One region of the Pseudomonas sp. L5B5 genome, then DNA from elsewhere that is predicted to be linked to it. Evidence: predicted binding sites of a transcription regulator. Region 1 holds the regulator's gene; the other holds the start of a gene.
What was found. Region 1 encodes sigma-54, which starts transcription at its own class of promoters, with help from an activator protein. Its sites were predicted from a motif close to ANTGGCATNNANNTTGCTNT; they were not measured.
Positions count from the first base shown of each region.

Region 2: glnK (P-II family nitrogen regulator) is a predicted target of sigma-54. The motif match lies at 1,526-1,545, and genes of this name have one in related genera.

Region 1 covers NZ_CP084742.1:3,143,739-3,147,076, reverse strand. Annotated here, with positions in the region: gene rapZ (RNase adapter RapZ) at 1-18, opposite strand, end outside; gene ptsN (PTS IIA-like nitrogen regulatory protein PtsN) at 21-485, opposite strand; gene hpf (ribosome hibernation-promoting factor, HPF/YfiA family) at 498-803, opposite strand; gene LGQ10_RS14475 (RNA polymerase factor sigma-54) at 962-2,455, opposite strand; gene lptB (LPS export ABC transporter ATP-binding protein) at 2,637-3,338, opposite strand, start outside.
Region 2 covers NZ_CP084742.1:4,439,730-4,443,067, forward strand. Annotated here, with positions in the region: gene LGQ10_RS20205 (YifB family Mg chelatase-like AAA ATPase) at 1-917, opposite strand, end outside; gene LGQ10_RS20210 (accessory factor UbiK family protein) at 1,073-1,333, opposite strand; gene glnK (P-II family nitrogen regulator) at 1,751-2,089, shown strand; gene LGQ10_RS20220 (ammonium transporter) at 2,123-3,338, shown strand, end outside.

The sequences.
Region 1 (3,338 bases):
GACGATGATCAAGCGCATGGTTACTGACCGTTCTGTTCGTCCAGCACGACCTGGTACAAGGCTTCGTTGCTGGTGGCGCTGCGCAGCCGGTCACGCACTTCCTTGCGATCGAGCATGCTGGCAATCTGCCGGAGCAGTTCCAGGTGCGCATCGGTGGCGGCTTCCGGGACCAGCAGGACAAACAGCAGGTCCACCGGAGCGCCGTCGATGGCGTCGAAATCGATCGGAGCGTCCAGATGCATCAGCGCGCTGATGGGGGACTCGCAGCCCTTGAGGCGGCAGTGGGGAATGGCGATACCGTTGCCGAAACCGGTGGAGCCGAGTTTCTCGCGGGCGATAAGGCTCTCGAAGACATCCTGCATCTCCAGATCAGGCACTTCACGGCTGATCAGGTTGGCAATTTGTTCGAGGGCGCGTTTTTTACTGCCGCCCGGCACGTTCACCAGGGAACGGCCGGGGGTCAGGATGCTTTCAAGTCGGATCATGGGAGGGGAGTATCAGCGACCCGTGCCTTGGAGAAGGTGGAGTTGCTTTTCCTTATGCTTTTTCAGTTGGCGGTCAAGCTTGTCCGTGAGCAGGTCGATTGCGGCATACATATCGTCATGTTCTGCATTGGCTACGACCTCCCCACCGTGGATGTGCAGGGTCGCCTCGATTTTCTGCTTCAGCTTCTCGACGGCCATGGTGACCTGCACATTGGTAATCTTGTCGAAATGGCGCTCCAACCGGTCGAGTTTTTCGCCGATGTAGACGCGCAGAGGTTCAGTCACTTCAAGTTGGTGTCCACTGATGTTGACTTGCATACAGCTTCTCCTTCGTTGCCAGTGCATAACGCGGCAGGCCGTTTTGCCTGCCACCTAGACTGTGCCTGAAACCTGCTGTACATCGATCCGGCTACCGTGCCGGATCATCGCTTGGCAGATTTCAAACACACTCCGAAACGCTTTGGCCTGCCCGGCGGCTACATCAACCGCTTGCGTTCGCTGGAAGGCGCGATCCCAAGGGATTCGCGGTACTTGGCGACGGTCCGGCGGGCTACCTGAATGCCTTGTGCCTCCAGTAAACCAGCGATCTTGCTGTCACTCAACGGCTTTTTCTGATTTTCCGCAGCCACCAGTTTTTTGATGATTGCGCGGATCGCCGTGGACGAGCATTCACCGCCTTCGGAGGTGCTGACGTGGCTCGAGAAAAAGTATTTCAGTTCATATATGCCCCGTGGGGTATGCATGAATTTTTGCGTGGTCACCCGGGAAATCGTCGATTCATGCATGCCTACTGCCTCGGCAATGTCATGCAGGACCAAGGGCTTCATCGCTTCGTCGCCGTACTCGAGGAAACCGCGTTGATGCTCGACGATCTGGGTGGCGACCTTCATCAGGGTTTCATTGCGGCTCTGCAGGCTCTTGATGAACCAGCGGGCCTCCTGCAACTGGTTTCGCATGAAGGTGTTGTCGGCGCTGGTATCGGCGCGACGCACGAACCCGGCGTACTGGGCGTTGACCCGCAGGCGTGGCACGGATTCCTGGTTCAGCTCCACCAGCCAGCGTTCATTGTCCTTGCGCACGATGACGTCCGGGACTACGTATTCGGCTTCGCTGGACTCGATCTGTGAGCCTGGGCGTGGGTTGAGGCTCTGCACCAGTTCGATGACCTGGCGCAGTTCATCTTCCTTGAGCTTCATGCGACGCATCAGCTGGCTGTAGTCGCGGCCGCCCAGCAGGTCGATGTAGTCGTTGACCAGGCGCTGGGCCTCTGCCAGCCATGGTGTGCTCGGCGGCAACTGGCGCAGTTGCAGCAGCAGGCACTCGCCCAGGTTGCGGGCGCCGATGCCGGCCGGCTCGAATTGCTGGATGCGGTGCAGCACGGCTTCGACTTCGTCCAGTTCAATGTCCAGATCGGGGTCGAAGGCTTCGAGAACCTCTTCCAGGGTCTCGTCCAGGTAACCCTGGTTGTTGATGCAGTCGATCAGGGTCACTGCGATCAGGCGGTCGGTATCCGACATGGGAGCCAGGTTCAGTTGCCAGAGCAGGTGGCTCTGCAGGCTCTCGCCAGCCGAGGTGCGAGTGGTGAAGTCCCACTCGTCGTCATCGCTGCTGGGCAGGCTACTGGCGCTGGTCTGGTAAACGTCTTCCCAGGCTGTATCCACCGGCAGTTCGTTGGGAATGCGTTCGCTCCACTCGCCTTCCTCGAGGTTATCCACCGTCGGGGCGGTTTCCTGGTAGGAGGGTTCCTGGATCTCGGTGTTGGGTTTGGACTCGGTGTTGTCGGCCAGGGGGTCGCTGTTGTCGAAGTCGTCGCCTTCTTCCTGGCGTTCGAGCATCGGATTGGACTCCAGAGCCTCCTGGATTTCCTGTTGCAGGTCCAGGGTCGACAGTTGGAGCAGGCGGATGGCCTGTTGCAGCTGAGGTGTCATCGTCAGCTGCTGGCCCATTCTCAGGACTAGCGATGGTTTCATGGCAGGGGCTTAACACCTTAATTGCCGGCGCACATGCGCCATCCACTACAGGGCGCCGAAGCGCCAAACATAAGCAAATTATATGCCTGAAACTGAAGTGTTTGCCTAGAGCGCTGTAACAATAAAATTTGTAGGGTTTAACGTTCCCGACGCCCTGGCAATGGGCCCAACACCTCAGCCCTTACAGGCGGAACTCATGGCCCAGGTAGACTTCCTTGACCAGTTCGTTGGCCAGGATGGTCGCGGAATCGCCTTCGGCGATCAGTTGTCCGTCGTTGACGATGTAAGCGGTCTCGCAGATGTCCAGGGTCTCGCGGACGTTGTGGTCGGTGATCAGGACGCCGATCCCCTTGGCCTTGAGGTGGTGGATGATCTGCTTGATGTCGCCGACCGAGATCGGGTCCACGCCGGCGAAAGGTTCATCCAGCAGGATGAACTTGGGGGCAGTGGCCAGGGCGCGGGCGATTTCCACGCGGCGGCGCTCGCCACCGGACAGGCTCATGCCGAGGTTGTCGCGGATGTGGTTGATGTGGAACTCCTGCAACAGGCTTTCCAGCTCCTGGCGACGGCCGGCCTTGTCGAGTTCCTTGCGGGTCTCGAGGATGGCCATGATGTTGTCGGCCACCGACAGCTTGCGGAAGATCGAGGCTTCCTGGGGCAGGTAGCCGATGCCGGCGCGAGCACGGCCGTGCATGGGCTGGTGGCTGACATCGAGGTCGTCGATCAGGACCCGGCCCTGGTCGGCCTGGACCAGGCCGACGATCATGTAGAAGCAGGTGGTCTTGCCGGCACCGTTGGGGCCGAGCAGGCCGACGATCTGGCCGCTGTCGATGGACAGGCTGACATCACGCACGACCTGGCGGCTCTTGTAGCTCTTGGCCAG
Region 2 (3,338 bases), 1.3 Mb from region 1:
AACTCCGGCAGCTCGTCGAGAAACAGCACGCCGTGGTGGGCCAGGGTGATTTCCCCGGGTTGCGGTTTCGAGCCGCCACCGACCAGGGCCGCGCTGGAGGCCGAGTGATGGGGCTGGCGAAATGGGCGTTGCGGCCAGTATTCGAGCGGAGCATGGCTGCTCACTGACTGGATGGCTGCGACTTCGAGGGCCTCGTGTTCCTCCAGTGGCGGCAGCAGCCCGGGCAGGCGGCTGGCCAGCAGGGTCTTGCCGGTGCCGGGCGGGCCGCAGAACAGCAGGTTGTGAGCACCGGCGGCAGCCACCAGCAGGGCCCGCCTGGCAGCCAGTTGACCTTGCACGTCGCGAAGATCGGGATAGGGCGTGCGGTGATGGGGCAGGCCCTGGGTGACGCAGGCCGGGATCGGTGCCTGGCCGTTGAGGTGGGCCACTGCTTCCAGCAGGTGGTCGACCGCGATCACGGCCAGGCCCGAGGCCAGGCAGGCTTCCCCGGCGTTGGCGCGGGGCACCAGCAGGGCATGGCCGGCATCACGCGCCGCCAGCGCCGCCGGCAATACCCCGCGCACCGGGCGCACCGCGCCGGACAAGGCCAGCTCGCCCAGGCACTCGATACTGGCCAGTGCCGTGGCCGGCAGTTGCTGGCTGGCGGCGAGTATGCCGAGGGCGATCGCCAGGTCGAAGCGGCCGCCATCCTTGGGCAGGTCGGCGGGAGCCAGGTTGAGGGTGATACGCCGTGCAGGGAAGTCGAACCCGGCATTGAGAATCGCGCTGCGTACCCGGTCCTTGCTTTCCTTGACCGCCGCTTCAGGCAGGCCTACCAGGGTCAGGCTCGGCAGGCCGTTGGCCAGGTGCACTTCGACACTGACAGCCGGGGCTTGCACGCCCACCTGGGCGCGGCTGTGGATGATGGCCAGGGACATGAGCGTTCTTCCTTGCAACAGCGGGAACCGCATCCTGCGGTGCTGCAAGGATAGTCGGGGAGGGCTGCGCAAGGTCTGGCGAATGCACACAGGGTGTGTCGCCGGGCTGTCCTTCAGCCTTGATGGAGGCGTGCGTCCGGCGAGGGAGTGTCAGTTCACTGCGCTTTTGGATCGAGCCTGGCTTCCAGCTCGGTGACCTTGGCCTCCAGGCTTTCCAGGCGGGCTCGGGTGCGGGCCAGGACCACCATCTGGCTGTCGAACTCTTCCCGGCTGACCAGGTCCAGCTTGCTGAAACCGCTTTGCAGCAGGGCCTTGAACTGGCTTTCGATCTCGTTGCGAGGCAGGGGCGTCTCGCCGCTGAACAGGCGCGAGGCGTGGCCGCTCAGGGCGTCGAGGAGGTCTTTGGGAGCGAGCATGGGAATGTCCTGAATAGCAGATGGGCCGCAGTGTATCACGCACGCAGCGGGGGCTTTGCGCGACGCAGCCTGCACGTTTTTTGCGCATTCGGCTGGAGCCCGATGCACCGTTATTGTGCGTAACGGTGGCGAGGTTTTGTGGCCCATGGGGCCGTCAGGGGGCAAAGGGCTGAAATCGCTGGTTTTTCCCGACCTGGCAAGCTTTCTGCTTAGACCCTGGTGACCCATGCACTGATGCAGTCGCTGTGACGAATGCAGTGCGACAGGCGGGACGGGGGAGTGTTTCGTCAGGAGCGGTTAGCTGGCGTCGGTCAGGCTGAGGAGGGCCGACGATGCGTTACAAAGCCAGGCACTGCGCTTAGACTTGAGTCGGGTTTGTTTTCCTGGGGCAAGTCCACCAATTCGGGAGAGAGTTTCATGAAGCTAGTCACCGCCATCATCAAGCCGTTCAAGTTGGACGACGTGCGCGAGTCGCTGTCCGAGATCGGCGTGCAGGGTATTACCGTTACCGAGGTCAAGGGCTTCGGTCGGCAGAAGGGCCACACCGAGCTGTACCGCGGCGCGGAGTATGTGGTCGATTTCCTGCCCAAGGTGAAGATCGATGTCGCCATCGACGACAAGGATCTTGACCGGGTCATCGAGGCCATCACCAAGGCTGCCAATACCGGCAAGATCGGTGACGGCAAGATCTTCGTGGTCAATCTGGAACAGGCAATTCGCATCCGTACCGGCGAAACCGATACCGACGCAATCTAAGCCGCCAAACCCAACGCCCCAGGAGAAAACAACATGACTCTGCGTAAATTCGCAGGGCTAGGAGCCCTTTTGTCCCTCGTAATGCCTGGCCTGGCCATGGCGGCAGACGAAGTGGCAGCTCCAGTCCTCAATTCCGGCGACACCGCCTGGATGCTGACCTCCACTGCCCTGGTGCTGTTCATGACCATTCCTGGCCTGGCGCTGTTCTATGGCGGCATGGTGCGGTCCAAGAACATTCTTTCGGTCATGATGCAGTGCTTCGCCATCACGGGTCTGATCACCGTGCTGTGGTTCATCTATGGCTACAGCCTCGCGTTCGACGCCACCGGGATGGAAGCAGGCGTCGTCAACCTCAATTCCTTCGTCGGCGGCCTGTCCAAGGCCTTCCTGGCGGGTATCACCCCGGCCAGCGTGACCGGTCCGGCGGCGCTGTTCCCCGAAGCGGTGTTCGTCACCTTCCAGATGACCTTCGCCATCATCACTCCGGCGCTGATCGTCGGTGCTTTCGCCGAGCGGATGAAGTTCTCCGCGATGCTGATCTTCATGGGCATCTGGTTCACGGTGGTGTATGCGCCCATCGCTCACATGGTCTGGAGTGGCCCGGGTTCGCTGATGGGCGACTGGGGTGTGCTGGACTTCGCCGGCGGCACCGTGGTGCACATCAATGCCGGTATCGCCGGGCTGGTGGCTTGCCTGGTGCTGGGCAAGCGCAAGGGCTTCCCGACTACACCGATGGCCCCGCACAACCTGGGTTACACCCTGATGGGGGCGGCCATGCTGTGGATCGGCTGGTTCGGCTTCAACGCCGGTTCTGCCGCCGCGGCCAATGGCACGGCCGGCATGGCCATGCTGGTGACCCAGATTGCCACTGCTGCCGCAGCCCTGGGCTGGATGTTTGCCGAGTGGATCACCCACGGCAAGCCCAGCGCCCTGGGGATTGCCTCGGGCGTGGTAGCCGGCCTGGTAGCGATCACCCCGGCAGCCGGCACCGTCGGCCCGATGGGAGCCCTGATCATCGGCCTGTCAGCAGGCGTGATGTGCTTCTTCTGCGCGACCAGCCTCAAGCGCAAGCTGGGGTATGACGACTCCCTGGATGCCTTCGGCGTACACGGCATCGGCGGTATCCTCGGCGCGATCCTTACCGGTGTGTTCGCTGCTCCGTCCCTGGGGGGCTTCGGCACCGTGACCGATATCGCCGCGCAAGTCTGGATCCAGGCCAAGGGCGTAGGCCTGACGGTGGTCTACACCG